Regions from separate parts of the Massilia sp. BKSP1R2A-1 genome, predicted to be linked through region 2. Evidence: predicted binding sites of a transcription regulator. Region 2 holds the regulator's gene; each other region holds the start of a gene.
The links. The regulator sigma-54, encoded in region 2, starts transcription at its own class of promoters, with help from an activator protein. The targets are predictions, from matches to a motif close to TGGCANGNAANCTGCTTT.
Positions count from the first base shown of each region.

Region 1 (9,884 bases), on a different contig from region 2:
GCTCGGCTGCACCCATCTGACCGAATTGGCCCAGGTGCTGCCCACCGCAGCGCTGCAGGCCTTTGCCGACGAGGAGTTCGAAACCCGCGACGGCGCCGACGACAACTCGGCCAAACGGCCCTTCGAGCTCGACCGTTGCCATGCGCTGCGCAGCGACGGACCGGCCGTGGCCACCTACTATCCCCGCTGGTCGATCAAAGCCGTGTCGGGTTAGGATTCGCTGTTTGTCATTTTTTGTAATTCAACCGTATTTCTAATTCAGTAATAGAAGAAGGGAAGCCAGCATGAAAATCCATGAGTATCAGGGCAAAGAGATCCTCCGAAAATTCGGAGTGACCGTTCCGCGCGGCATTCCGTGCATGAATGTGGAAGAGGCCGTCAAGGCCGCTGAAGAGCTGGGCGGCCCGGTCTGGGTCGTCAAGGCGCAGATCCATGCCGGTGGCCGTGGTAAAGGCGGCGGCGTCAAGGTCGCCAAGTCGCTGGAACAGGTCAAGGAATACGCCGACCAGATCATGGGCATGCAGCTCATCACGCACCAGACCAGCCCGGAAGGCCAGAAAGTCCGCCGCCTGCTGATCGAAGAAGGCGCCGACATCAAGAAAGAACTGTACGTCTCGCTGGTCACCGACCGCGTCACCCAGAAGGTCGTGCTGATGGCCTCGTCGGAAGGCGGCATGGACATCGAAGAAGTCGCGCACAGCAACCCGGAAAAAATCCACAACGTCGTGATCGAACCGTCGATCGGCCTGACCGATGAGCAAGCCGACGACGTCGCTCGCAAGATCGGCGTGCCGGAAGCGTCGATCGTCGACGCCCGCACCAACCTGCAAGGCCTGTACAAAGCCTACTGGGAAACCGATGCATCGCTGGCCGAAATCAACCCGCTGATCCTGACCGGTTCGGGCAAGGTCATCGCCCTGGACGCCAAGTTCAACTTCGACTCGAACGCCCTGTTCCGTCACCCGGAAATCGTCGCCTACCGCGACCTGGACGAAGAAGATCCGGCTGAAGTCGAAGCCTCGAAGTTCGACCTGGCTTACATCTCGCTCGACGGCAACATCGGCTGCCTGGTGAACGGCGCCGGCCTGGCCATGGCCACCATGGACACCATCAAGCTGTTCGGCGGCGAGCCGGCCAACTTCCTCGACGTCGGCGGTGGCGCGACTGCAGAGAAAGTGACCGAAGCATTCAAGATCATGCTGAAGAACCCGGGCCTGAAGGCCATCCTGGTCAACATCTTCGGCGGCATCATGCGCTGCGACGTGATCGCCGAAGGCGTCATCACCGCATCGAAGGCTGTGTCGCTGCAGGTGCCGCTGGTCGTCCGCATGAAGGGCACCAACGAAGACCTGGGCAAGAAGATGCTGGCTGATTCGGGCCTGCCGATCATTTCCGCAGACACCATGGAAGACGCAGCGAAGCAGGTCGTTGCCGCTGCCGCTGGCCAAGCCTAATTCGCGAAGGAATACAACATGTCCATTCTGATTAATAAAGACACCAAAGTCATCACCCAAGGTATCACCGGCAAGACCGGCCAGTTCCACACCCGCATGTGCCGCGACTACGCGAACGGCCGTGAAGCCTTCGTGGCAGGCGTGAACCCGAAGAAAGCCGGCGAAGACTTCGAAGGCATCCCGATCTACGCATCGGTCAAGGAAGCCAAGTCGGAAACCGGCGCAACCGTGTCGGTGATTTACGTCCCGCCGGCAGGCGCTGCCGCCGCGATCTGGGAAGCCGTCGAAGCCGAGCTCGACCTGGCAATCTGCATTACCGAAGGCATCCCTGTCCGTGACATGATGGAAGTCAAGGACCGCATGGCCAAGGCCGGCTCGAAGACCCTGCTGCTGGGCCCGAACTGCCCAGGCCTGATCACCCCGGACGAGATCAAGATCGGCATCATGCCTGGTCACATCCACCGCAAGGGCCGTATCGGCGTCGTGTCGCGCTCGGGCACCCTGACCTATGAAGCAGTCGGCCAGCTGACCGCCCTGGGCCTGGGCCAGTCGTCGGCAGTCGGTATCGGCGGCGACCCGATCAACGGCCTGAAGCACATCGACGTAATGCGCATGTTCAACGACGATCCTGACACCGACGCGGTCATCATGATCGGCGAGATCGGCGGTCCGGACGAGGCGAACGCCGCTCAGTGGATCAAGGACAACATGAAGAAGCCGGTCGTCGGCTTCATCGCTGGCGTTACCGCGCCTCCGGGCAAGCGCATGGGCCACGCCGGCGCGCTGATCTCGGGCGGCGCCGACACCGCGCAAGCCAAGCTGGAAATCATGGAAGCCTGCGGCATTAAGGTCACCAAGAACCCGTCGGAAATGGCTCGCCTGCTGAAAGCGATGCTGTAATCCGGGCTGTTCAAGTTTGACGAAGACGGGGAGCGCAAGCTCCCCGTTTTTTTTTTCGCCCGGCAGACGTGCTGGCATGACTTGGTATGCCAATATTTCTTCAATACATGACAAATTGCGTTACAAGAACCATCGAGCTGACAAATATTGCTGAGCTCCGGTGACAAAATTTGTCACTGCTCAAGCCAAAACTTGCGCTGGCACGCCGATTTCTTATCTCCGCATTAATAAAATCAGCATTTTGGGGGCTGGCACGCTGATTGCATATAAGAAAGCGTGGCAACAAGCAGTAACCCCAACAACCTGTAACACCAAACCTGGAGAGATGAAAATGAACTTCAAACAACAACTGCAAGCTAAGAAAGCCCAAGGCGGCTTCACCCTGATCGAACTGATGATCGTCGTCGCGATCATCGGTATCCTGGCAGCTGTCGCCATCCCGGCATACCAGGACTACATCGCCAAGTCGAAGGGCGCCGCTGCTTACGCTGACATCGCTGCCGGCAAGACTGGCTTCGAAATGGCTGTTGTCGAAGGTACTGCTTCGACTGCAACCGAATACCTGGCCAAGGCCGGTCTGCCGAACAAGACGGGTAACTGCACCACCATCGCCGCCGCAGTTCCTGGTGCCAACACCGCCGTCCTGACTTGCACCATTGCCAGCCCGGGCCGTATCGGTTCCGCGCCGACCATTGCCCTTCACCGCTCGACCAAAGGCATCTACACCTGCGTGACCAGCGGCTTCCCGGCTAGCGACACGAAATACACCCCGGCAGGTTGCGTCGCGACCCAGCCAGCTGACGACGCATAATCGATTTGCAAAATTCAGCTAACCTGTAAAAATGCAGGGAATAAAAAGAGACCGCATTAGCGGTCTCTTTTTTTGCCATTGACAGATGAGTGATCATACTCATCAAAATACGATCCCTATTCGATCAGCGACAACGGTAGCGGCGTGAACGTGCTGCGCGGTGGTGACGGCAACGACACCATAACGTTCGCCTTCGGTGCACGCAATACGGTCGAAGGCGGAAGCGGGAACGATACGATCAAGGCCGACAGCACCAATAGCTCCGGATTGGCGAACACGATCATTGGCGGTACTGGCAACGATACGATTACTGCTGGCCAGGCTGCTGATACCTTCATGTTCAACCGTGGCGACGGCATCGACACGCTCCTCGATCATGGCGGATCCTCCGACAAGCTGGTCTTTGGCGCTGGCATCAGCCAGAGCGACCTGGTGTACAGCCGGGTTGGCGATTCGCTGGTGATCGATGTCACCGACCCATCGAACGCATTGGCAAGCGATCAGATCACGATCCAGAAATGGTTCACTCAGGGCTTCAGCGCTGGGTTGTATCCGTATCAGATCGAACAGATCGTGTTTGAGAATGGAAGTACCGTATTGGCCTCAGAAGCTAGTACGCTTTCAAACCGAGCCGCGCTGTCCAGCGTTAGCTTCATTGAAATTATTGGAATATCGGAGTATGAGTCCGTTTTATAACGTTAGATATCGGGCTTGTGATTTGGACGGCTAGCCTAATTATTATCGCCGATTAAAAAAAGAGACCGCTTGTGCGGTCTCTTTTTCATAGTTCAATGCACATTTACTGATGAGCCAATAATTACTGTTTCAGGTGGCGATCCAGCCACTTCATCACGGTGTAGTGCCACTGCACCGAATTGGCCGGCTTGAGCACCCAGTGGTTCTCGTCCGGGAACACCAGCAGCTGGCTCTCGATGCCCTTGCGCTGCAGCGCCGTGAAGGTCCCCAAGGCCTGCGCCGTCGGGATGCGGAAATCGAGGTCGCCCTGGATTACCAGCATCGGGGTCTTCCACTTGTTCACGTGGTGGACCGGATTGAACTTCTCGTGGTTCTGCGGCACGGCGAAATAGGCGCCGCCGTTTTCCCAGTCGGTGAACCACTGTTCCTCGGTCGAATAGGCCATGCCGCGGCTGTCGAACACGCCGTCATGGTTGACCAGGCAGCGGAAACCGTCGTTCCAGTTCCCCGCGATCCAGTTCATCATGTAGCCGCCGTAGGAGGCGCCCAGCGCGCAGCTGCGGCCGCGGTCCAGCCAGGGGAATTTCTGCACCGCCGCATCCAGGCCTTTTTGCAGATCCTCCAGAGGCTTGCCGCCCCAGTCGCCGCTGATCGAATCCGTGAACTTCTGGCCATAGCCGGTCGATCCGTGGAAGTCGATGAACACGGTGGCATAGCCGGCGCCCGCATACACCTGCGGATTCCAGCGGTAGCTCCAGCCATTTCCGAAACTGCCCTGCGGTCCGCCGTGCACCAGGAAGGCGACCGGGTACTTCTTGCCCGGTTCCGCATTCCAGGGCTTCATCACGTGGCCGTAGACGGTATCGCCGTTCGCGCCCTTGAAGCTGAACTGCTCGTATTCGCCCCAGCGGACGTCCGCCAGGCGTTCCGCGTTCAGCGTGGTCAACTGCACGGGCTTGGCGCCCAGCTTCATCGAGAACAGCTGCGCGCCGGAGGCCAGGTTGGCCTGGGTGTAGGCGAGCGTATCGCCGCGCAGGTCGAAGGCGCCGATCGCGCCCTTGTCGGTCAGCGGCGTCACCTTGCCGTTTGCGACCTCAATGGAGAACAGGCGATGCTGGCCGATATCCTCGGCATCGACGACCAGCGCCTTGCCGTCGGCGCGCCACTGCAGGCTGCCCGCCGAGCGGTCCCAGTCCGCCGCCAGCTTGCGCTTTTGGCCGGTCGCGACATCCATCAGCATGATCTGGAAGCGGTCGGCCTCGAAGCCCGGGCGTGACATTGCCAGGTAGGCGAGGGTGCGCCCGTCAGGCGAGAACACGCCCTTGGTGTCCCAGGCCGGATTCTCGGGCGTGAGGTTGCGCGGCGCGGCGCCGCCAGCGGCCGGCACGGTGTACAGGTCGAAGTTGGTCGACCAGGCTTCGGTCTTGCCCGCAATGCGCGCCGCGAACACGATGCGCTTGCCGTCCGGGCTGAAGCGGAATTCCTCGCGGTCGCCGAAGGGTTTCGACGGCACGTCGCCATCCAGGGAGCCGGACAGGGAAACCGGCGCACCGCTCACACGGCCGTTCGCGTCGAGCGCGGCCGAGAACAGCACATTGTTGCGACCGTCGTTCCAGGTGTCCCAGTGGCGCACGAAGAGGCGGTCGTACAGCTTGCCGGTGGCCTTGTCCTTTTCCTTCGCATCGAGGCGGGACTTGGTGCAGGCCAGGTCGGCGCAGTCGCGGAATACGGACAGGCTCAGCGCCAGGCGGTCGCCCTGGGGCGACACGCGGAAGCTCTCGACGTCGAGCGGCAGGTTCGTCACCTGCACCGGCTCGCCGCCGGCGGCGCTCAAGCGCCACACCTGCGAGGAGCCCGACCGGGTCGACAGGAAGTAGACGGCATCGCCGCGCGGCGACCATTCCGGTTCAGTGCTGCTCGAGCCATGCTTGGTCAGCTGCTGCGGCGCTGACTTGGCAGCCTTGAGGTCGACCATCCACAGTTCGGTATGGCCGCGGTTCTTGGCCATGTCCGTGCTGCGCACGGTATAGACGACGCGGCTTGCATCGGGCGACACGGCCGGGCTGCCCGCCCGTTCCATGTTGACCAGGTCTTCCACGGTGAAGCCGCGCGGCGCGGCCATCGCGGTGGTGGCGGCCAGGGTTGCGGCCGCGATTGTCAGCAGGCGAAATCTCATTGCATCCTCTTGTTCATGCCGTCCAGGGCCGGATGCCCTGTCCGTAGCCCGGCAATTTACCATGCCGGGCAACCGGAGGATGCGCCTGCTGCGGCGCTTTACTTCGGCATGATGACGGTGTCGATCACGTGGATGACACCGTTGTCCGCTGCGATATCGGTCTTGGTGACGGTTGCCTTGTCGACCATGACCTTGCCGCCAGCGGCCTTGACCGTGACGGAACTACCCTCGACCGTCTTGACCATGCCCGGCTTGACGTCCGCCGCCATCACCTTGCCCGGCACCACGTGGTACGTCAGCACCTTGGTCAGGGCTGCCTTGTCCTTCAGCAGCGCATCGAGCTTGGCCTTCGGGATTTTCGCGAAGGCCGCGTCGGTCGGCGCGAACACGGTGAAGGGGCCCGGACCTTTCAGGGTATCAACGAGACCCGCTGCCTGGACAGCGGTGACCAGGGTGTTGAAGGAACCGGCCGACTTGGCGGTGTCGACGATGTCCGCTGCCTGGACGGCGCTGACGGCGAATGCGAAGGGAAGTGCAGCGAGAAACTTTTTCATGGTGTGCTCCTGAGATAGGTGGATGAAAAGCCGGGTTGCGAGAAGCACTATAGAAAATGAATAGACTTTTGTCTAATGTTTGACTCTATAATTGCGAACAAATAAGGTTCAACACAGGGTCAACATCATGGAAAGTTTCAAAAAAGAGGTTCATGGCCGAGTCATGTATCGGGCAGGCACCGCAGCGAGGCTCGCCGGCCTGCCTGTCGAAACATTGCGGGTCTGGGAGCGCCGTTACCGCCTGTCGGACGTGCAGCGTTCCGAACATGGGCAGCGCCTTTACTCGGTCGAGCACGTGGAGAGACTGGCCTTGCTCAAGCAGTTGGTCGACCAGGGGCATGCGATCGGCCTGCTGGCCGAATTGCGCCCGGAAGAACTGAAAACGATGCTGGGCGGCCGTGAACAGGCCCTGGCGCAGGAGCCGGTGCGGGCCCTGGTGGCAGGCACGAGCCTGCCGCGCCGGCTCGCCGCCATGGGAAGCGAGGCCAGCGGCATTCGTTTGCTCGGGCACTGTCCCGACGTCGACGAACTGCAGGACCTCGCGTCCGATACCGCTGCCGATGTGCTGATCGTCGAAGAGTCCGAACTGGACGAAAGCATCGTGGCAAGGATCGCCTCTGCGCGTGCGCGGCTTGGCATCGACGCCGTGCTGGTGCTGTACCGCTTCTGTGCCAGCGCAACGATCCGGGCACTGCGTGGGCAGGGCTGCCTGGTTGCGCGCGTACCGGCCGACATCGGCGAGCTGACCTTCCTGTGCCGTTCGGCTGTGCGCGGCATGCGGCTGCCCGAGCAAGGCAAGCCGGCAGCCCCGCCGCCGAGGCGCTACGACGACGGTGCGCTGGCGGCGCTGGCGCAGCTCAACCAGGGTCCGGCATGCGAATGCCCGCGCCACCTGGCTGAAGTACTCATGACGGTAGGAAGTTTTGAGCGCTACAGCGCGCAGTGCGCTTCACGCAATCCGGAAGATGCGGAGCTGCACGCGCGCCTGGGCCATGCCGCAGCCCAGGCGCGCGCCCTGCTCGAAGACGCGATGGCGCAGCTGATCCTGGCCGAGAACCTGGCCGTGCTGCAATCCGGCGTCACACGATCTTGAGCCGGTCGGCCAGCAGCGCCTCGTAGGTCAGGTTCTGCAGCAGCGTGTAGTGCATGGGATCGAGGTCCACGAACTGGACGCCATAGCTGAACACTTCCTGGCTGTCGCTTGACGCCTGGCTAGCGGTCCGGTTGCGGACGATGGCGCGCGTCTCGATGCGCACCGCGTGGGTGCCGGACGGCGGCAGCACCATGAAGTCGAGCGTGACTTCCTCGCCGTCGGGCGGTAGCGATTGCGCCGAATGGATGCGCACACCCGTGACCGACACGTCGACGATGCTGCCCTCGACCGCGGCCGCAGCCATGCCGCGCGCCTTGATGCGGGCCGGAATGTCGGCCTTGACGCGCGCCGCGCCGCGCAGGCTGGTGCCCTGGATCGCGGTCGGGAAGGAGAGGTGCGCATAAAACAGCGGCCGCGGGAAGACCCGCTCCACCGTGCAGGCGAAGGAGCAGACGTTCACGCCCGAGAACACCCGCATCGTGACGCGCTCGCCGTCGCCGAGCGTGATCGGCGCGCCGTGCTCCGTCGGGATCTTGACGATGATGTACTCGTCCTTGACGTAGCCGATGAGGGTGGAGAAGTGCTGGACCGGCTTGACCTGCCGGTGCGTGATGAACTGCAGGCGCATGCCGACTTGCAGGTTCATGGCCTCGAACTCGAATTCCTGGGTTTTGAGCTCGTGAACCTGGCTGTTCATCGGACGGGCGTTCATATTATTCGGAATGCAAAGTTGCCATGGTAGCAGTTATGCATGACCGAAATATTGCGGATTGTAACTTCCGACACCCGATATGACTGAGCTACGCGCCCCGGCTGGTCAATGGAGGCTCAGCTTCCAGGGTGGCTGTCCATTCGCCCGACTTGCCCCCATGCTTTTCCAGCACGCGCACATTGGTCATCACCATCCCGCGATCGACCGCCTTGCACATGTCATAGATCGTCAGCAGGCCGACCTGCACCGAAGTAAGCGCCTCCATCTCGACCCCGGTCTTGCCGATGGTTTCGACCTGGGCGCGGCAGTGCACGCTGCTGGCCGCCTCGTCGATCTCGAAGTCGACCGCAACCCGGGTGATCGGCAGCGGATGGCACAGCGGCACCAGGTCGCTGGTGCGTTTCGAGGCCATGATGGCCGCGATCCGGGCGATGCCGATCACGTCGCCCTTCTTCGCCGTCCCCGACTGGATCAGGGCCAGGGTCTCAGGCTTCATGCGGATGGTGCCGGCGGCGACGGCGATGCGGTGGGTGTCCTGCTTGGCGCCGACGTCGACCATGTGGGCCTGGCCGGTGGAATCGAAATGGGTCAGGCCGTCGGCGGGTGCAGTAGGAGAAGTCATTGCCAGGGAATCATTAAAAGGAGATTAAGGGCGGCTTACAAAGTGTTCGGCAGGCAGCAACGCGGCTGCGGATGGGGTTATCATAGCATTGTGAAATCCGCTCCCAGCCCAGCATCGGCGCGCCGCTGGCGCCCAGCGCTCACTGCCGTGACCTTGTGCACGGCGGCTGCGTTCGCCTTCGCCGCCCCCGCCGATCCCCTGCAAAAGCTCGACTCCACCCGCCTGCCGACGCTCGGCGATACCGCGCGCCAGGACCTGTCGCCCGTGCTCGAACGCAAGCTCGGCGAGATGATCATGCGCGACGTGCGGCGCGACGCCGCCTATCTGGACGACGCGCCCATCATCGAATACCTGAACAATTTCGGCAGCGCCCTGGTCGCCGCCGTACCCGGCGCGCGCGGCGAGACCAATGCCGATTTCTCCTTCTTCGCCATGCGCGATGCGAACCTGAACGCCTTTGCGCTGCCCGGCGGCTTCATCGCCGCGCACACGGGCCTGCTGGTCGCGGCCCAGAACGAATCCGAGCTGGCCGGCGTGATGTCCCACGAGATCGGCCACGTGACCCAGCGCCACATCGCGCGCAGCCTGGGGCAGCAGAAGCAGGATATGTTGCTGCCGCTGGCGGCGATGATCCTGGCCGCGCTGGCCGCCAAGTCCAGCCCCGATGCCGCCATGGGCGTGCTGATGGGCGGCCAGGGCCTGGCCATCCAGCGCCAGCTGAACTTCGGCCGCGATGCGGAACGCGAGGCGGACCGGGTCGGCATCCAGATCATGGCCGCCGGCGGCTACGACACCACCGGCATGGTCGGCTTCTTCAAGCGCCTGCAGAGCGCGACCCGCCTGAGCGGCGAGATTCCTGCCCACCT
Region 1 is NZ_JBOBRE010000017.1:72,935-82,818, forward strand. Features, by position in the region: gene ACQ7JA_RS22050 (DUF2889 domain-containing protein) at 1-214, shown strand, start outside; gene sucC (ADP-forming succinate--CoA ligase subunit beta) at 285-1,454, shown strand; gene sucD (succinate--CoA ligase subunit alpha) at 1,473-2,354, shown strand; gene ACQ7JA_RS22065 (pilin) at 2,686-3,165, shown strand; gene ACQ7JA_RS22070 (calcium-binding protein) at 3,310-3,861, shown strand; gene ACQ7JA_RS22075 (prolyl oligopeptidase family serine peptidase) at 3,983-6,037, opposite strand; gene ACQ7JA_RS22080 (fasciclin domain-containing protein) at 6,136-6,591, opposite strand; gene ACQ7JA_RS22085 (MerR family transcriptional regulator) at 6,719-7,684, shown strand; gene ACQ7JA_RS22090 (flagellar brake protein) at 7,671-8,396, opposite strand; gene moaC (cyclic pyranopterin monophosphate synthase MoaC) at 8,485-9,018, opposite strand; gene ACQ7JA_RS22100 (M48 family metalloprotease) at 9,109-9,884, shown strand, end outside.
Region 1: a site for sigma-54 is predicted at 2,604-2,621, ahead of ACQ7JA_RS22065 (pilin). Genes of this name have one in related genera too.

Region 2 (9,884 bases):
ACAACAGGACCAGCAAAACCATGAAAAAAATACTCGCTGCCACTTTCCTCACCCTGGCATCGCTCACCGCCACGGCGGAGCGCGCCGATTCGCTCAAGCAGGCCGTGATCAACTTCGACACGCTCGACGTCGACGAAGTCACCCAGACCCGCATCCTGACCGGCAACGTCGTGCTCACCCGCGGCACCCTGGTGCTCAAGTCGGACCGCGCCCTGGTGAAGGAAACGCCGGAAGGCTATATGAGCGTGACGCTCACCGCCAACAACGGCAAGCTCGCCACCTTCCGCCAGAAGCGCGACGGCGGTCCCGACCTGTGGGTCGAGGGCCAGGCCCAGCGCATCGAATACGACGAGCGCGCCGAGCTGGTGAAGCTGTTCACCACCGCCGAGGTGCGCGAGCTGGAGAACGGCCGCATGACCAATGAGATCAAGGGTCCCTTCATCTCCTACGACAACCGCCGTGAAGTGGCCCAGGTGCGCAACGACCCCAGCGGCAAGAGCACGGTCGGCGGCGGCCGCGGCACCCTGATCATCGCGCCGCGCCGCACGACGCCGGCGGAGGGCGCCAAGCAATGAACGCCGTACTGGAAAAACCCGCCGGCGACAGCTGCAGCACCCTGGTCGTCAAGGGCCTGCAGAAGAGCTACGGCAAGCGCCTGGTGGTGCGCGATGTCTCGCTGCAGGTCGACTGCGGCGAGGTGGTCGGCCTGCTCGGCCCCAACGGCGCCGGCAAGACCACGTCCTTCTACATGATCGTCGGCCTGGTGCCGTCGGATGCCGGCTCGATCGACATCAACGGCACCGACATCACGAGCCTGCCGATCCACCGGCGCGCGGTGCTGGGCCTGTCCTACCTGCCGCAGGAAGCCTCGGTGTTCCGGAAGCTCACGGTAGAAGAGAACATCCGCGCCGTGCTGGAACTGCAGCGCGACGAGAATGGCAAGGCCCTGGGCAAGAACGAGATCAACGAGCGCCTCGACACCCTGCTGGCCGAGCTGCAGATCGAAAAGCTGCGCGAGAACCCGGCGCTGTCGCTGTCGGGCGGCGAGCGCCGCCGCGTGGAGATCGCGCGCGCGCTGGCCACCAACCCGCGCTTCGTGCTGCTCGACGAACCGTTCGCGGGCGTGGACCCGATCGCGGTGATCGAGATCCAGCGCATCGTGCGCTTCCTGAAGGAGCGCAACATCGGCGTGCTGATCACCGACCACAACGTGCGCGAGACGCTCGGCATCTGCGACCGCGCCTACATCATCAACCAGGGCGCCGTGCTGGCTTCCGGCCGTCCCGACGACATCATCGCCGACGAATCCGTGCGACGCGTCTACCTCGGCGAACACTTCAGGATGTAATGAAACAGTCCCTGCAGCTCCGCACCTCGCAGCACCTTGCGCTGACGCCGCAGCTGCAGCAGTCGATCCGCCTGCTGCAGCTGTCCACGCTCGAACTGCACCAGGAGATCGAGCAGATCCTGCACGACAATCCGCTGCTCGAGCGTCTCGACGATCCACTCGACCGCTCGGTGCGCCTGCTGGCCGACGGCGCCATCAACACGGCGCCTGCCAATGGCGAGGCGCCGAGCGCGCAGCCCGCCCAGGAAGAAGGCGGCGCCAAGGCCGAGGGCGAGGGACATGAGGATGGCGAGCAGGGCGAGCGCGGCGACGCCGACAGCGACTGGGGCGGCGAGGGCGGCGGCGCACGCAGCGGCGACGACGAGGACGGACGCCCGCAACTGGAAGCCGACGGCACCACCCTGCGCGAACACCTGGCGGAGCAGATCCGCCTGACCGGCTGCAGCGCGCGCGACCGCGCCCTGGCCGAGCTGGTGATCGACGCCCTGGACGACAACGGCTACCTGGAAGAACCGCTCGACGAGATCCACGCGCGCCTGCCCGAGGAACTCGAGATCGACATGGACGAGCTGCGCTGCGCGCTGGCCCTGATCCAGAGCCTCGACCCGGTCGGCGTGGGCGCGCGCAGCGCGGCCGAATGCCTGGCGCTCCAGATCCGCCGCATGCCGGGCGTGCCGCTCGTCACGCGGCGCCTGGCCCTGAAAATCGTCGAGGGTTACCTGAGCTGGTTCGCCCAGCGCGAATACACCAAGCTGAAGAAGGCGCTCGACTGCGACGACGAAGACCTGCGCGAAGTGCAGGCCGTGGTCCGCCAGTGCAATCCGCATCCCGGCGCGGCCTTCGCCTCGAACGTGTCGGACTACGTGGTGCCGGACGTGATCGTCCGCCGCGCCAAGCACGGCTGGTCGGTTTCGCTGAACCCGGACGTGATGCCGAAGCTGCGCGTGAACTCCCTGTACGCCAACCTGCTCAAGCAGGGAAAAAGCGAAAGCCAGATGGGCGCGCAGTTGCAGGAAGCCAAGTGGCTCATCAAGAATATGCGCCAGCGCTTCGACACGATCCTGCGTGTTGCCGAGGCAATTGTGGAGCGCCAGCGTAACTTTTTCAGTCACGGCGCCGTTGCCATGCGCCCTCTTGTTTTGCGTGAGATAGCTGATACACTAGGCCTACACGAGAGCACAATCTCCCGTGTAACCACGCAGAAATACATGCTGACCCCGCACGGCATGTTTGAGCTGAAGTACTTCTTCGGAAGCCATGTCGCCACCGAAGCGGGGGGAGAAGCCTCCTCGACGGCGATCCGCGCGCTCATCGCGCAATTGACAGGAGCAGAAGACCCTAGGAACCCATTATCCGACAGCAAGATCGCGGAGATGCTCGGGGAACAAGGTATGGTCATTGCGCGCAGGACGGTCGCCAAGTACCGCGAAGCGCTCAAGATTCCGCCCGTCAGCCTCCGCAAATCCCTGTAAAGCACCTGCCCACACTCACCTTGTGGCGCGGGCAGGGCACCTTCCCAAGGAGTGTGTATGAACCTCACAATCAGCGGTCACCATCTCGAAGTCACCCCCGCCATCCGTGAATACGTTCAGAATAAGCTCGAGCGCATCACCCGCCATTTCGACCACGTGATCGATACCCACGTGTTCCTCGCGATCGACAATCTCACCGAAAAAGAAAAAAGGCAGAAAGCCGAAATCAACTTATCGGTATCGGGAAAGAAACTCCACGTCGCCAGCGCCGCACAAGACCTGTACGCCGCGATCGACACGCTGATGGACAGACTGGACAGGCAGGTTTTAAAACACAAATCCATGCTGCAAGACCATAACCACGTCGCGCACAAGCGCATGCCGGATATCGACGAAACCACGGCAGCAGCGTAAACACAGCCGCGCACATTCCGCGGCAACACCGCAAGGGCGTCTAAGGGGACGCCCTTTTTGCATTGTAAAGATAGGAATTTGCTGGCAGCCTTCGGTAGAATGCATCATTTTTCGACCACAGAAGCTGCCATGACCGATTACGTCCTGACCCGCGTCGCCAACCGCACCGGCGTCATCACGCTCGACCGCCCGAAAGCCCTGAACTCGCTGTCGCTCGACATGGTGCGCGCCATCACCGCGATCCTGCTGGAATGGCAGGCCGATGCCGGCATCGACGCCGTCGTCATCACCAGCAGCAGCGAGAAGGCCCTGTGCGCAGGCGGCGACATCCGCTTCTTCCACGACGTCGGCCGTGTGGCGCCGACGGGCGGCAGCGCGCTGCTGGAAGATTTCTTCACCGAGGAATACGCGCTCAATCACCTGATCCACTTCTATCCGAAACCGTATATCGCGGTGATGGACGGCGTGGTAATGGGCGGCGGCATGGGCATCGCCCAGGGCGGGCCAGGCTGCGGCCTGCGCATCGTCACCGACCGCACCAAGATGGCGATGCCGGAAGTGAACATCGGCCTGTTCCCGGACGTGGGCGGCAGCCATTTCCTCTCGCATGCGCCGGGACAGCTGGGGCAGTACCTGGGCCTGACCGGGTTGACGATCGGCGCGGCCGATGCGCTCTACGTGGGACTAGCCGACGTGTTCGTGCCTGGCGAGAAGCTGGGCGAGCTGAATGCGCTGATCGAGACCACGCCGGGGGCGCAGCTGCCGCAGGCGATCCGCACCTATGCGGCGCAGTTCGCGGCCCAGGCGGGCGCCAGCGAGCTGCAGGCGCAGCGCGGCGTGATCGATGCGCACTTCGGCGCGGCCTCGGTGGCGGCCATCATGGCGTCGCTGGCGCGCGACGAGAATCCGTTTGCGCAGAAGGCGCTGAAGGCGATGCGCCAGCGCTCGCCCCTGATGATGTGCGTGACGCGCGAACTCTTGCAGCGTGGTGCGTCGCTCGATGTGGCGGACTGCCTGCGCATGGAGCGTAACCTGGTGCGCCGCAATTTCGAGCACGGCGAGGTGCTGGAGGGCGTGCGGGCGCTGGTGATCGACAAGGACAATCAGCCGAAGTGGAATCCGGTGACGCTGGAGGAGGTAACGCCGGAAATGGTGGCGCGCTTCTTCGAGCCGGTGTGGCCTGAGTACGCTCACCCGCTGCGCCATCTGTAGGGTGAACGGCTTCGCCGTCCGCGCGTTCAACTCATGGCTGAATTGAGGCGGCGCGTCTATTCATGGCTTGGTTGAACGCGCGGTCGGCAGAGCCGACCACCCTACAGATCAATGGCCTGCGTGCTTTGGCTGCTCGCGGTGGCGCACGATCACCCGTTCGGTCGAACTGAAGTAAGCCCCCAAGCGCTCGGCCATGTACACTGACCGATGCTGCCCACCCGTACACCCCACCGCCACCGTCAAATAGCTGCGGTTGTCCGTCTTGAACGAAGGCAGCCACTTGGCGACAAACGCCTTGATATCCCCCAGCATGTCCGCCGCGCTCGGCTGCGCGTCGAGGAAGTCGATCACCGGCTGGTCACGGCCGGTCAGCGGGCGCAGGGCCAGGTCGTAATACGGGTTCGGGATCGCGCGCACGTCGAACACGAAGTCCGCATCCAGCGGCACGCCCACCTTGAAGGCGAAGGATTCGAAGAACAGGGTCAGCGGCGCGTGCTCGACGTCGGCCAGTTCCTTGATCCAGGCGCGCAGCTTGTTGGCCGAGAGTTCGGAGGTGTCGATCACGTGGCCCAGGTTCTCGATCGCCGACAGGCGTTCGCGTTCCTCGGCGATGCATTCGATCAGGGTGCGGCGTGAAGCGGGATTCTCGCCGGGGCGCAGCTCGTGCGACAGCGGGTGGCTGCGGCGGGTCTCCGAGAAGCGCGCCACCAGCGAGTGCGTGCTCGAGGTCAGGAACATGACCTTGACGTTGTGGCCTTCTTCCTTCAGGTGGCGCACGCTGACCGGCAGCTCCACCAGCGATTCGGCGCTGCGCGCATCGACCGCGACGGCGATCTTGTCGGTGCCTTTTTCGTTGACCGCGTAGACCAGGGCCGGCAGCAGGGCCGGCGGGAGGTTGTCGACGCAGTAGTAGCCTGCGTCTTCCAGGACGTTGAGGGCAACCGATTTGCCCGAGCCGGAAATGCCGGTAATGAGGACGATGTGCATGGCGCGATGATACCCCAAATGGGGGTTAGTCACCGCTCATCGCTTGACGTTGCCGCTCCATGAATTCCTGCAGCGTGTCGATGCCGCGCAGCTGCAGGATGGTGTTGCGCACGGCCGCTTCCAGCAGCACCGCGATGTTGCGGCCGGCCGCGACGGGGATCACAACCTTGCGGATCGGCAGGCCCAGCACGTCCTCGGTCGGGAAGTGGAAGGGCAGGCGTTCGACCTCTTCGTCGAGGGCGCCGCGCTTGACCAGGTGGACGATCAGCTTGAGGCGCATCTTGCGGCGCACCGCGGTCTCGCCAAAAATCGCCTTGATGTCCAGGAGGCCCAGGCCGCGCACTTCCAGCAGGTTCTGCAGCAGCGGCGGGCAACGGCCCTCGATCATGTTCGGGGCGATGCGCGAGAATTCGACGGCGTCGTCGGCCACCAGGCCGTGCGAGCGCGAGATCAGTTCCAGGCCCAGCTCGCTTTTACCGAGGCCCGAGTCGCCGGTGATCAGCACGCCCACGCCCAGCACGTCCATGAAGACGCCGTGCATGATGACGCGCTGCGCCAGCTTCTTGGAGAGATACACGCGCAGGAAGTCGATCACCTGCGCCGCCGGCAGCGGGGTCGAGAACAGGGGAATGTTCTGCTCGTCGCAAATGGCGAGGATGTCGGGCGGGGTTTCCAGGCCCTGGGCGATGATCAGCGCCGGCGGGCCGCCGCCGACCAGCTCGCCGATCACGTGGGAACGCGAGCTCGATTTCAGGCGGTGGTAGTAATTCAGTTCCTGGTGCCCGAAGACCTGGATGCGGCCCGGGTGGATCAGGTTCAGGTGGCCGACCTGGTCGGCGGCCGAGGCGGCATCGCCCGCGATCTGGCGTTCGCCGCCGGGGAAACCCGCGAACCAGCCGAGTTGCAGGCTGTCACGGTTGTCGTCGTACAGCCGTTGGATCGTCAGCGGGGTTTGCAGCATGGGCATAGTGATATGAGCTCGGCAGATTGCCGTGAGGACAGCTCAGTATAGCTCAGCCCAAGGCCTGGAGGCTGGGTTGCCAGTTGATGATGCGCTCGTAGACGGATTTCGGGTCCGGGTCGGTCGCCAGGGCCGTGCGCACCGCTTCGTCCGAGAACAGCTCGGCGATCTCCGACAGGATCTCGAGGTGCTGCTGGGTGACGTGGTCCGGGATCAGGAGGAAGAACAGCAGGCTGACCGGCTGGCCGTCCGGCGACTCGAAAGGAATCGGCTCGCGCAGGCGCACGAAGGCGGCCAGCGGCGACTTCAGGCTTTTCGAGCCCTTGATCCGTCCGTGCGGCACGGCGACGCCGTGACCCAGGCCGGTGGAGCCGAGGCGTTCGCGGGCGAACAGATTGTCCGACACGGTCGAACGAGCGATGCCGCAATTGTTCTCGAAGATCAGACCAGCCTGCTCGAAGGCGCGCTTCTTGCTGGAGACTTCCAGGTCCAGCTGCACGTTTTCGAGTGAGAGGATTTTGCTAAGGTTCGTCATGACTAGTGTGCGTGGCACAGGGTAGCTGCTTGCGAGGCGGAATTATAGGCCTGTTTCCAGGGCGCGGCATTCGATTTCGCATCTGTACGGGTGTACAGTAAAGCAGATGAGGGCAACTCGGCGAAACCGTATGGTTTTGATACAACAGCCCTTTCATCACGATACGCAATTTCCTATACGAAATTACGGAGAAAGGTCCGCAAACGGGCGTGCCGAGCGCTCCGGGCCGACTTTTAGACGCATTTTGCCCCAAATTTGAGCAGCGCGTTTACTTGCCATTTAGTTAAATCAGCCGGTGTCGAACTGTGGCTGAAAAAGTACAGCGCACAGCGTTCGACTACTGGCGCGCGGTGCGCAGGTTGCCCGGCTTGCCGGTGCTGAAGTTGGCGCGCCAGGGATTGATGTCCAGGCCGCCGCGACGGGTATAGCGGGCGTAGACGGCCAGCTTGGTCGGTTTGCACTGGCGCAGCACGTCCATGAAGATACGCTCGACGCATTGCTCGTGGAACTCGTTGTGCTCGCGGAAGCCGATCAGGTATTTCAGCAGGCCTTCCTGGTCGATCTGCGGGCCGACGTAGCGGATCTGCACGGTGCCCCAGTCCGGCTGGCCGGTGACCAGGCAGTTCGACTTCAGCAGGTGCGAGACCAGGGTTTCCTCGACCGGGGCTTCTTCGGTATTCGCCTTCAGGAGCTCGGGCGAAGGAACGTACTGGTCGATCTCGACGTCGAGGCGGTCCAGCAGCGTACCGTCGAGCTCGCCCATTTGCAGGCTGCCGAAGGCGTCCGGCGTCGTGATCGTCACGTGCACCGGGGCGCCGAAGGCGGCGGACAGGTCCTGGCGCAGCAGTTCGCCCAAGGCATCGGTGCCGGCAAGCCTGGTCTGGTTGAAGGAATTCAGGTAGAGCTTGAAGGACTTCGATTCGACGATGTTCGGCGAATCGGCGGGCGCCGTGATGGTGGCGATCGCCACCTGCGGCTTGCCGCGCATGTTCAGCCAGGACAGCTCGTAGGCGTTCCAGATGTCGACCCCGAAGAAGGGAAGGGTGACGCCCGCGCCCAGGCCGATCTCTTCGCGCTTTTGCAGGCGGGGAATCGGGAACAGGAGCTCGGGGGCGTACTGGCTCTGGTAGGCGGAGGTTTTGCCGAGTGGCGATTGATCAGGAGTATTCATAGCAAACAAAGGACGCTTGTGGCGTAGGGTGGACGGCTTCGCCGTCCGCGCGTTCAAATAAACGGTGCGTACCGCTGGTGGGGATAACACTGCGGTACGAGAATTGGGCTCCGGCCAAGGGGGACGCCTAGTCCCGGAGCGACGTGCAAAGGCCGCAGAAACAATCGGCTGATTTCTATGCGCCCAGGAACAGCTTGTACACCGGATTGGCACTCTCATCCCAATACCGATACCCCAGCTTCGCCAGCGACTGCCTGAACTCATCCATCTCCGCCGCCGGCACCTGCAGCCCGACGAGGATGCGTCCCACGTCGCCGCCCTGGTTCCGGTAGTGGAACAACGAGATGTTCCAGTTCGGCGCCATGCTGTCGAGGAAGCGCATGAGCGCGCCCGGCCGTTCGGGAAACTCGAAACGATACAGCAATTCGTCCTGGGCCAGCGCGCTTTTTCCGCCGACCAGGTGGCGGATGTGGAGCTTGGCCAGTTCGTCGTGGGTGAGATCCAGGGTGCGGAAATCGTGTTCCTCGAAGGTGCGGGCCAGCAGGCCCGACTCGCCGCGGCTGCCCACCTGCACGCCAACAAAAATGTGCGCCTCGCGCGAATCGCTGATGCGGTAGTTGAACTCGGTGACGTTGCGCGGTCCGACGAGGGCGCAGAAGCGCCGGAAGCTGCCGCGCTGCTCGGGGATCGTCACCGCGAACACCGCTTCGCGCGATTCGCCCAGCTCCGCGCGTTCGGCGACGAAGCGCAGCCGGTCGAAGTTCATGTTGGCGCCGCAGGCAACCGCCACCAGGGTCTCGTTCTTGACCGGATTGCGCGACATCTGCGCGCGCTCGACATAGGCCTTGGCGCCGGCCACCGCCAGCGCGCCGGCCGGCTCGAGGATGCTGCGGGTGTCCTGGAACACGTCCTGGATCGCGGCGCAGATGGCGTCGGTGTCGACGATGATGATCTCGTCGACTACTTCCTTCGCCACGCGGAAGGTCTCTTCGCCCACCAGGCGCACCGCGGTGCCGTCCGAGAACAGGCCGACGTCGGTGAGCGTGACGCGCTCGCCGGCCTTCAGGCTTTTCGCCATCGCATCCGAATCCAGGGTCTGCACGCCGATGATCTTGATGTCCGGGCGCACCGCCTTGACATAAGCGCCCACGCCGGCCACCAGGCCGCCGCCGCCGATGGCCACGAAAATCGCGTGGATCGGGCCGGAATGCTGGCGCAGGATCTCCATGCCGATGGTGCCCTGGCCGGCGATCACGTCCGGATCGTCGAAGGGGTGGACAAAAGTCAGGCGCTGCTCCTTTTCCAGCAGCAGGGCGTGGTTGTAGGCGTCGGTATAGGAGTCGCCGTGCAGGACGACTTCCACGCTGGCGCCGCCGCGCGCCTTCACGGCGTCGATCTTCACCTGTGGCGTGGTGGTCGGCATCACGATCAGGGCGCGGCAGCCCAGGCGTGCGGCCGACAGGGCCACGCCCTGCGCATGGTTGCCGGCCGAGGCGCAGATCACGCCGCGCTTCAGGCTTTCGGGCGTGAGGTTTGCCATCTTGTTGTAGGCGCCGCGCAGCTTGAAGCTGAACACGCTCTGCATGTCTTCGCGCTTGAAGTAGATGCGGTTGCCCAGGCGGTTCGACAGCGTCGGGGCGTAGTCGAGCGGGGTTTCTTCGGCGACGTCGTAGACGCGGGCGGTCAGGATTCTCTTGAGATAATCGGTGGTCATGGTCGGCAATCGGGTGTGCAATGCCGGCGGGGGTGGGCCGGCGGGGTCCGGACGACGCAAACTGTTCCGC
Region 2 is NZ_JBOBRE010000011.1:81,500-91,383, reverse strand. Features, by position in the region: gene lptA (lipopolysaccharide transport periplasmic protein LptA) at 21-575, shown strand; gene lptB (LPS export ABC transporter ATP-binding protein) at 572-1,348, shown strand; gene ACQ7JA_RS17310 (RNA polymerase factor sigma-54) at 1,348-2,820, shown strand; gene hpf (ribosome hibernation-promoting factor, HPF/YfiA family) at 2,878-3,234, shown strand; gene ACQ7JA_RS17300 (enoyl-CoA hydratase/isomerase family protein) at 3,364-4,446, shown strand; gene rapZ (RNase adapter RapZ) at 4,555-5,433, opposite strand; gene hprK (HPr(Ser) kinase/phosphatase) at 5,459-6,394, opposite strand; gene ACQ7JA_RS17285 (PTS sugar transporter subunit IIA) at 6,447-6,929, opposite strand; gene queF (NADPH-dependent 7-cyano-7-deazaguanine reductase QueF) at 7,267-8,100, opposite strand; gene ilvA (threonine ammonia-lyase, biosynthetic) at 8,276-9,814, opposite strand.

Region 3 (9,884 bases), on a different contig from region 2:
AGCGCGCCGGCCGCGCCGCCTTCGATCCCTTCCTGCGCAGCTGGTTCGACCAGCACGCCTTCCAGAGCGTGACCACCGACCAGTTCGTGGCTTTCCTGCGCACGAACCTGCTCGCCAAGAATCCGAAGATCATGAGCGACAAGGAGTTAGAGGAATGGCTGTACGGCCCGGGCATTCCTGCCAGCGCCAAGCACGCCGTCTCGAGCCGCCTGACAAAGCTGAACGACACCACCGCGCGCTGGCTCAAGGGTGACATCAAGACCGCGCAGCTCGACACCAAGGGCTGGAAGGCGGAAGAGTGGATGAAGTTCCTGAACGACATCGACAACAAGGCCAATGCCGCCAAGCTGGAAGAACTCGACAAGGCCTTCGGCCTGGCCAAGACCGGCAACAATGAAGTGGCCTTCCGCTTCTACCGCGCCTCGGTGCACGCGGGCTACCAAGGCGTGCGTCCGCAGATGGAAGCCTTCCTGATGAGCGTGGGCCGCCAGAAGTTCGTGGTGCCGCTGTACACCGCGCTGCGCGCCAAGCCGGAAGACCGCGCCTGGGCCGAGCGCATCTACAAGTCGGCGCGCGAGCGCTACCACCCGGAGACGCAGGGCAGCGTCGACAAGGCCATGGCAGGTAAATAAACCAGAAGGGGACAGACAGCGTGTTTTCAATGAATCGAGTAGCAGCCGCGGTCCTGATCGCGGTGTCCACCACCGGTGCGGTCTTCGCACAGGATGCGGCGCCGGCCGCCGCCGCCGTCGCGCCGGCATATGACCTGCGCGCCGACGTCGAGCGCGTGATGAAAGAGTTCGACGTGCCCGGCATCGCCATCGCCGTCGTCAAGGACGGCAAGGTCGTCGCCGCCGAGGGCTTCGGCGTGCGCAAGCGCGGCGAAGCGGCCAGGGTCGACGGCAAGACCATCTTCGAGATCGCCTCGAACTCCAAGGCCTTCACCGCCGCGGCGCTGGGCATGCTGGTCGACCAGGGCAAGCTGTCCTGGGACGATCCCGTGATCAAGCACCTGCCGGACTTCCGCATGTACGACGCCTACGTCACCGCCGAGATGACCGTGCGCGACCTGCTGACCCACCGCAGCGGCCTGGGCCTGGGAGCGGGCGACCTGCTGTGGTGGCCGACCACCACGTTCAGCACCGACGAGATCATCCACAATCTGCGTTTCGTGAAGCCGGCGACGAGCTTCCGCAGCGCCTACGCCTACGACAACCTGCTCTACATCGTGGCCGGCAAGATCATCGCCGCCAAGTCCGGCAAGACCTGGGGCGAGACCATGCACGAGTGGATCCTCAAGCCAGTGGGCATGACGGGCACCACCACGAGCCTGGAAGAGAACACGAAGTTCGCCAACGTCTCGGCGCCGCACAGCAAGATCGCCGGCAAGGCCGTGCCGGTCAAGCCGATGCCGGTGGCGAACGCGGTCGGCGCGGTCGGCATCAACACCAGCGCCGAAGACATCGCGCGCTGGATGAACGTGCTGCTCGATAACGGCAAGGTCGGCGCGGACAAGCGCCTGTGGTCGGACAAGCAGGCGCGCGAGATGTGGACCGCCCAGACCCCGATGACGATCAGCCAGCCGCGTCCGCCGCTGGCCGCCACCAAGCCGAACTTCTACGCCTACGGCCTGGGCTTCCAGCTGCGCGACTACCAGGGCAAGCTGGTCGCCATGCACGGCGGCGCGCTGCAGGGCTTCTATACCCGCGTGCTGCTGGTGCCGGAAGCGAAGCTCGGCATCGCGATCTTCACCAACGCCGAAAGCGGGCCTTCCCTGAACGCCCTGCAATACCGCCTGCTGGACCAGCACCTGGGCGTGGCGCCGACCGACTGGATCGGCCGCATCGCCGACATCGACAGGGAAAACCAGGCCAAGGAAGCGGCCCGTGTGAAGGGCGAGGCGGCGTCGCGCGCGGCGCAGTCCAAGCCTTCGCTGGCGCTGGCCTCCTACGAGGGTGACTACGAGGATGCCTGGTACGGCAAGGTTTCGATTAAACGTGTGAATAACAGGCTGGTGATGTCCTTCACCCGCACGCCCGACCTGACGGGGGAGATGGAGCACTTCCAGCACGACACCTTCATCGTGCGCTGGAAGGAACGCAACTTCAACGCCGACGCCTATGTGACCTTCTCGCTGGACCACGACGGCAGCATCGAACGGGTGCGCATGAAGCCGGTGTCGACCGAGACCGACTTCAGCTACGACTTCCAGGACCTGCTGCTGGTGCCGGTCAAGAAAGAAAAGAAGGGCTGATCGCCTGCTGGCTGAACGCGTGGGCAAGAAACTTGCCCACCCTACGTCTCGATTTCTGTAGGGTGGGCGGTCCCCCGCCCACGCGTTCAACTACACGTTGAAACTTCGGAACGTCATTTCCCGTTCCACACCTTCATCATATCGTCCGACCCCTGGCTGCGAATGCCGTTGTCCGACAGGATCGATTCGGTCGCATCCAGCGCCGCCTTGCGCGGCAGGATCAGGGTCTCGCCATAGCGCTGGTCGAACTTGAAGACCACGTGCTCGTCCTTCAGGTCGCGCAGGGTGCTCACCAGGTGCGCCAGGCTGCGGATCTTGACGCCGTTGACCGTGTCGACCACCGAGCCGAAGCGGTTGCCGTAGCCCGTCACCAGCCGGTGCGGGAAGAAGGGGCCGCTGATCACGACCAGTTCCTCGCGCGCCGCGTCCGGCGAATCGCCGCGCTGGTTCACCAGCGGATTGTCGTTGAAGGCGTAGGCCGTCATCGCCGCCGCATTCGTCATCAGGAAGCTCGCGAATTCGGCCGACGCGCGGGTGAAGGACACCGGTCCGTAGACGAAGTAGGAGGGATAGCCGCCGTTCAGGTCGGGGATCAGGAGCGGACGCGGGCCGCTGGTCGGCACCTCGACCTTCATGGTCTTGCCGCTGCGGACGATGGTCATCGGCACCTTGCCGTTCTTCGCCACCTGCTGGATGCGGTACTGGAAGCGCACGCGCAAGTTCGAGCCCAGCTTCACCATGCCCTGGTTGTCGACCGGGTACTCGCCGATGTGGGTGATCACGTCCCACTCCTTCAGCGGCCAGGAAGCATCAGGCTTGTACGGACGGTGCACCACCGCGCCCTCCACCGATTTGTCCAGCTTCAGGTAGGCGCGCAGGGCCGGGTTCTCCAGGGTCTGGACGCTGTCGTGCAGCAGCGGCTTGCCGTCGTAGCGGCCATCGGCCACGTCCTTCAGGAACAGCTCGATCTCCTCGTTCGGGATCACGTAACCAATGTTCTGGGCCCCGGCCGCCATCGAGAAGGCCAGGCCGATCATCTTGTCGCCGGCGATCACGGGGCCGCCGCTGTTGCCCGGGTTGATCGGCGCGTCGATCTGGATGCGCAGGCCCGAGCTGAACGAGCCGTAGCCGACGAACTCCACGCGCGAGACGATGCCGCGGGTGGTCGAGAGCGAGTTGCCGCCGACCGGATAGCCGTAGGCGTAGACGGCTTCGCGCACGTCCGGCAGCACGGCGGCGCGCTGCACCGGCGGACGCTTCTCAAAAAAGGAAGGATCGTCCAGCTCCAGCACCGCCAGGTCCAGGCCGCGCGCCAGCGCGATCACCTTGGCCGGCACCTTGTCGCCCGACTGGCTGGCCTGCACCTCCACCTGGCTGGCGTATCCCACCACGTGGGCATTGGTCAGGATGCGCTTGCCCTCGATGATGACGCCGGAGCCGGTGATGTCGCGCGGCGACTGCTTGGCCCAGGGTTTGTACGGGTCAGGGGCGCGCACGGTGGAGAAGATCTTGACCACCGAGTTCTCGACCGCCGGCAGGGCCGGAGCCGTGGTGGCCGATGGCGTCGCGACCGCCGGCGAAGGCGGGGTGCCGGGAACGGGCGCCGGGGGAGGAGTGGTGTCCTGTGCGTGGACAAGGCCTGCCAGGGCGAATGCCACGGCGGCGGCAAGACGTGCGGTTTTCATGGTTTCCTTCGGTGGCGTTGCGATTGATTCGAACCGCAAGAATATACACGCTCGCCGCCGAAGGAAATACACAAAATTCCACGGAGGGGGCGGCCCCTCCGGGATGGCTTACTGCTTGACGAACTTGAGCGTCATGCGGTCGCTCTCGCCGATCGCCATGTACTTCTCGCGGTCCTTGTCCTTGTTGGCCAGGACCGGCGGCAGCGTCCACACGCCCTTCTCGTGGTCCGCCTTGTCCTTCGGATTGGCATTGACCTCGGACTTGGCGGCCAGCTTGAAGCCGGCGCTTTCGACCGTCTTGATCACCCAGGCCTCGTGCAGGTAGCCGCTCGAGGCTTTCGCATCCTGGGTCATCGAGGCTGGCAGGCGGTGGTCGACGATGCCCAGCACGCCGCCCGGTTTCAGGACCTTGTGGATTTCCTTGAAGGTGGTCTTGAGGGCGTCTTCGCCGTTGCCGACCCAGTTGTGCAGGTTGCGGAAGGTGAGCACCATGTCGACGCTGTTCGGGGCCGCGATCTGGTAGGTTTTCGGCGGTTCGAACACGCTGGGGACCACCTTGTCGTAGATCGCCGGGTTCGAGTCGAGCTTCTGCTTGAAGGCCATGCCGTAGCGATTGCCCGGTGCGATCGCCTGGCCCGCCCCGATCAGCTTGCCGTTCTGGCGCAGGTAGGGCGCCAGGATCTCGGTGTACCAGCCACCCGAGGGCACCAGCTCCACCACCGTCATGTTCGGCTTGATGCCGAAGAAGGTCAAGGTCTCGTAGGGATGGCGCGCCGCATCGCGCGCCTTGTTCGCGGCGCTGCGGTGTTCGCCCGCGATAGCGGCTTTCAGGGCGTCGTCGGCCTGCGCGGCGCCGGCTGCCAGGCTGGCAACGATACCTGCGGCAAGGATCAGTCGTTTCATCGGTTCGAGGTCTCCGTGGTGATTGTGCGCGGCCGGGCGGGACGCCGCCGCCGCGCCGATGATCAGGCACGCGGGCCGGACAGTCAAGCAGTGTTCGCATATACATATTTGTCCCCCGAGCATGTCCGGAGGAGTGTCCGGATTGGCCCTGCGGACAGGGTAGCGGACACTTTCTGCGGACAGCGGACGCCCACGCATTCATGCATCCAAAAGACGCTTTGATCTGGCACAACAATTGCCTATTCAAAACCTCAAGTTGCTGCTAAGGTTGACAAGTTTGCCGGCCTCGATCGGGACCGGCAAAACCGCTTTCCCTGCGCCGTAAATACAAGAGCGGACCGCGTCGTCAGCGGGACCGCTGCCCAGAAGTAGGTTGATTTCAGGAGATTTTATGGAACGCCGTACCTTTCTAAATTTCAGCAGCCTGGCGCTCGCCTCCACGATGCTCCCCTTCACCCGCGCGATCGCGGCTGAAGAGCTGCTGAGCAGCATGCCCACCGCCGCCAAGAAGGCCCTCGCCGACGTCGCGCTGAACGCCGCCACCAAGGCAGGCGCCAGCTATGCCGACGTACGCATCGGCCGCTACCTGAACCAGTTCATCACCACGCGCGACCTGAACGTCGAGAACGTGGCGAATACCGAGTCGGCCGGCGTGGGCGTGCGCGTGATCGCGAACGGCGCCTACGGCTTCGCCGCGACCTCGGACATGAGCAACGACGGCATCGCCAACGCGGCGCGCCAGGCGGTGGCGATCGCCAAGGCCAATGCCAAGCTGCAGTCCGAACCGGTGCGTCTTGCACCAGTCAAGGGCGTGGGCGAGGTGTCGTGGTCCACGCCGATCAAGAAGGACTGGCGCACCGTGCCGATCAAGGAAAAGGCGGACCTCCTGATCGCCGCGAACAAGGCCGGCATGGACGGCGGCGCAACCTTCATGAACGCCATGCTGTTCCAGGTGAACCAGCAGAAGTATTTCGCCTCCACCGACGGCTCCTACATCGAACAGGACGTGCATCGCCTGTGGGCTCCGTTCCAGGCCACCGCCGTCGATAAAAGCACCGGCAAGTTCCGCTCGCGCTCCGGCCTGGGAGCTCCAGTCGGCATGGGCTACGAATACCTGGACGCGCGCCCGGAGCACAAGCTCAAGGCGGCCGGCGGCGTCGCGACGCTCTATACCGGTTCCTACGACATCATCGAGGACGCGCGCGCCGCGGGCCGCGATGCCAAGACCAAACTGACCGCCAAGTCGGTCGTGCCGGGCAAGTACGACCTGATGCTCTCGCCCGAACACCTGTGGCTGACCATTCACGAGAACGTCGGCCACCCGACGGAACTGGACCGCGTGCTCGGCTACGAAGCCAACTACGCCGGCACCAGCTTCGCCACCCTGGATAAGTGGGAGACGAAGAAGTTCAAGTACGGCAACCCGATGGTCAACCTGTACGCCGACAAGGTCACCCCGGGTTCGCTCGGCTGCGTGGGCTACGACGACGAGGGCGTGAAGACCAAGAAGTGGGACATCATCAAGGACGGCATCCTGGTCAACTACCAGGCCACGCGTGACCAGGCCCACATCATCGGCGAGAAGGAGTCGCACGGCTGTTCCTACGCCGACTCGTGGAACTCGGTGCAGTTCCAGCGCATGCCGAACGTCTCGCTCGCCGCGGGCAAGAAGAAGCTGACCCCGGACGAGATGGTCAAGGACATCAAGAAGGGCATCTATATCGTCGGCGACGGCTCCTTCTCGATCGACCAGCAGCGCTACAACTTCCAGTTCGGCGGCCAGCTGTTCTACGAGATCAAGGACGGCAAGATCGGACCGATGCTGGAAGACGTGGCCTACCAGGCCAATACCCAGGAATTCTGGAATGCCTGCAGCGCGATCTGCGACGAACGCGACTGGCGCATGGGCGGCTCCTTCTTCGACGGCAAAGGCCAGCCGCCGCAGATCAGCATCGTCTCGCATGGCTCGTCGACGACGCGCTTCAACGGCATCAACGTGATCAACACCGCCCGCAAGATCGGCTGAGGTATAGGCAACCATGAGCATCCTGACCCAAGACCAAACCAAGCGCATCACCGACCGCGTCATGTCGCTGTCGAAAGCCGACGAGTGCACCGTCAGCATCGAAGGCTCGCGCATCGGCAACATCCGCTTCGCGCGCAATGCCGTGTCGACCGCCGGCCTGTCGGACGACACGCAGATCCAGGTGCAGGTCGCCTTCGGCAAGCGCCAGGGCACCGCCACCATCAATGAGTTCGACGACAAGTCGCTGGAGAAGGCCGTGCGCCGCGCCGAGGACCTGGCGCGCCTGGCGCCGGAGAATCCGGAATTCATGCCGGCGATCGCCAAGACCGCCTACAAGCCGTCCGAGACCTTTGTCCAGCGCACCGCCGACATCGACCCGGAATTCCGCGCCCAGGCCGCCGCCTACGCGATGGAAGCCTGCCGCAAGAAGGGCCTGGTTTCGGCCGGCTTTTTCACCGACCGCTCGACCTTCGAAACCGTGGCCAACTCGAATGGCGTGTTCGGCCACCAGGTCGCCACCTCGCTCGACTTCACCTGCACCGTGCGTACCGAAGACGGCCGCGGTTCGGGCTGGGTCAAGCGCTCGGCGCGCGACGTGGCCAAATTCGACCCGCGCGAAGCGGCCGACATCGCCATCGAGAAGGCGCTGCGCTCGGTGGACGCCAAGGCCCTCGAGCCGGGCCGCTACACCGTGGTGATGGAGCCTTCCGCCACCAGCGACCTGCTGACCTTCATGATCGGCGGCTTCAATGCCCGCATGGCCGACGAGGGCCGCAGCTTCCTGTCGAAGAAAGGCGGCGCCAACCGCCTGGGCGACAAGCTGTTCGACCAGCAGGTCAACATCTGGTCCGACCCCTGGGACAAGGATGTGCCGGTGCTGCCGTGGGACGGCAATATGCTGCCGCGCGAACGGACCCACTTAGTGAAAGATGGCCGCATCAATGCGCTGAACTACTCGCAGTACTGGGCCAAGCAGAAGGGCCAGCGCGCCATCGGCAGCGCCGGCAACATCATCATGGCCGGCACCGACAAGGCTACCTCCGAGCTGATCGCCAGCACCAAAAAGGGCGTGCTGGTGACCCGCACCTGGTACATCCGCATGGTCGACCCGCAGTCGGTGCTGGTGACGGGCTTGACCCGCGACGGCACTTTCTACATCGAGAACGGCAAGGTCAAGCACCCGATCAAGAACTTCCGTTTCAACGAGAGCCCGGTGTCGATGCTGAACAACATCGAGGAGATCGGCAAGCCGATCGTGATCGGCGGCGACGAGGCGAACTACTCGATGCTGATTCCGTCGATGAAGATCCGCGATTTCAACTTCACTTCGCTGTCGGACGCGGTTTAAGCCGCCGCCCATGCGGGGCCGCCGGCACGGCTGGCCGCCCCGCGCATTCATACGGAAACTCACATGGAACGTCGTAAATTCCTCCAAATCGGCGCCGGCACCGCGGGCGCCATGCTGGTCCCCGTCTTCGGCAACGCCATCGCCGCCGAAGAGCTGCTCAACCCCATGGCTGCGAGCGCGAAAAAGGCCATCGCCGACGTCGCGCTGAACGCCGCCACCAAGGCCGGCGCCAGCTATGCCGACGTGCGCATCGGCCGCTACCTGAACCAGTTCATCGTCACGCGCGACCTGAACGTCGAGAACATCAGCAATACCGAGTCGAGCGGCGTCGGCGTGCGCGTGATCGCCAATGGCGCCTACGGTTTCGCATCGACCAACAACATGAGCGCGGATGGCGTCGCCGAAGCCGCGCGCCAGGCCGTCGCCATCGCCAAGGCCAATGCCAAGCTGCAGACCGAACCGGTCCGCCTGGCGCCCGTGAAGGGCGTGGGCGAAGTGGCCTGGGCCACGCCGATGAAGAAGGACTGGCGCGGCATTCCGGTCAAGGAAAAGGCCGACATGCTGATCGCCGCCAACAAGGCGGGCCTGGACGCCGGCGCGACCTTCATGACCGGCTCGCTGTTCCAGATCAACCAGCAGAAGTACTTCGCCTCCACCGACGGCTCCTACATCGACCAGGACATCCATCGCCTGTGGGCGCCGATCAACGCGACCGCCGTCGACAAGGCCAGCGGCAAGTTCCGCTCGCGCGCCGGCCTCGGCTCGCCGGTCTCGATGGGCTACGAGTATTTCGACGCCAAGCCGGGCGACAAGGTGCGCGCGGCAGGCGGCGTAACCACGCTCTACACCAATTCCTATGACCTGATCGAGGATGCTCGCCTGGCCGGCAAGCAGGCGCGCGAGAAGCTCAGCGCGAAATCGGTGGAACCGGGCAAATACGACCTGGTGCTCTCGCCCGAGCACCTGTTCCTGACCATCCACGAGAACGTCGGCCACCCGACGGAACTGGACCGCGTGCTCGGCTACGAAGCCAACTACGCAGGCACCAGCTTCGCCTCGCTCGACAAGTGGGAAACGAAGAAATTCAAGTACGGCGCCGAGCGCGTGAACTTCGTCGCCGACCGCACCACCCCGGGTTCGCTGGGTCTGATCGGCTACGACGACGAGGGCGTGCGCGCCAGGAAGTGGGACATCATCCGCAACGGCGTGCTGGTGAACTACCAGGCCACGCGCGACCAGGCCCACATCATCGGCGAGAAGGAATCGCACGGCTGCTCCTACGCCGACAGCTGGAGCACCATCCAGTTCCAGCGCATGCCGAACGTGTCGCTGGAGCCGGGCAAAGGAAGGCTTACACCAGATGAGATGGTCGCGGACGTCAAGAAGGGCATCTACATCCTGGGCCGCGGCTCCTACTCGATCGACCAGCAGCGCTACAACTTCCAGTTCGGCGGCACGCTGTTCTACGAGATCAAGAACGGCAAGATCGTCGGCCCCCTCGAAGACGTGGCCTACCAGGCCAACACCCAGGAATTCTGGAATGCCTGCAGCGCGATCTGCGACGAGCGCGACTGGCGCATGGGCGGCTCCTTCTTCGACGGGAAGGGCCAGCCGAGCCAGGTCAGCGCGGTCTCGCACGGTTCGAGCACCACGCGCTTCAACGGCATC
Region 3 is NZ_JBOBRE010000019.1:65,622-75,505, forward strand. Features, by position in the region: gene ACQ7JA_RS23065 (M1 family metallopeptidase) at 1-632, shown strand, start outside; gene ACQ7JA_RS23070 (serine hydrolase) at 662-2,254, shown strand; gene ACQ7JA_RS23075 (trypsin-like peptidase domain-containing protein) at 2,368-3,939, opposite strand; gene ACQ7JA_RS23080 (class I SAM-dependent methyltransferase) at 4,048-4,842, opposite strand; gene ACQ7JA_RS23085 (TldD/PmbA family protein) at 5,234-6,868, shown strand; gene ACQ7JA_RS23090 (TldD/PmbA family protein) at 6,882-8,216, shown strand; gene ACQ7JA_RS23095 (TldD/PmbA family protein) at 8,280-9,884, shown strand, end outside.
Region 3: a site for sigma-54 is predicted at 5,067-5,084, ahead of ACQ7JA_RS23085 (TldD/PmbA family protein). Genes of this name have one in related genera too.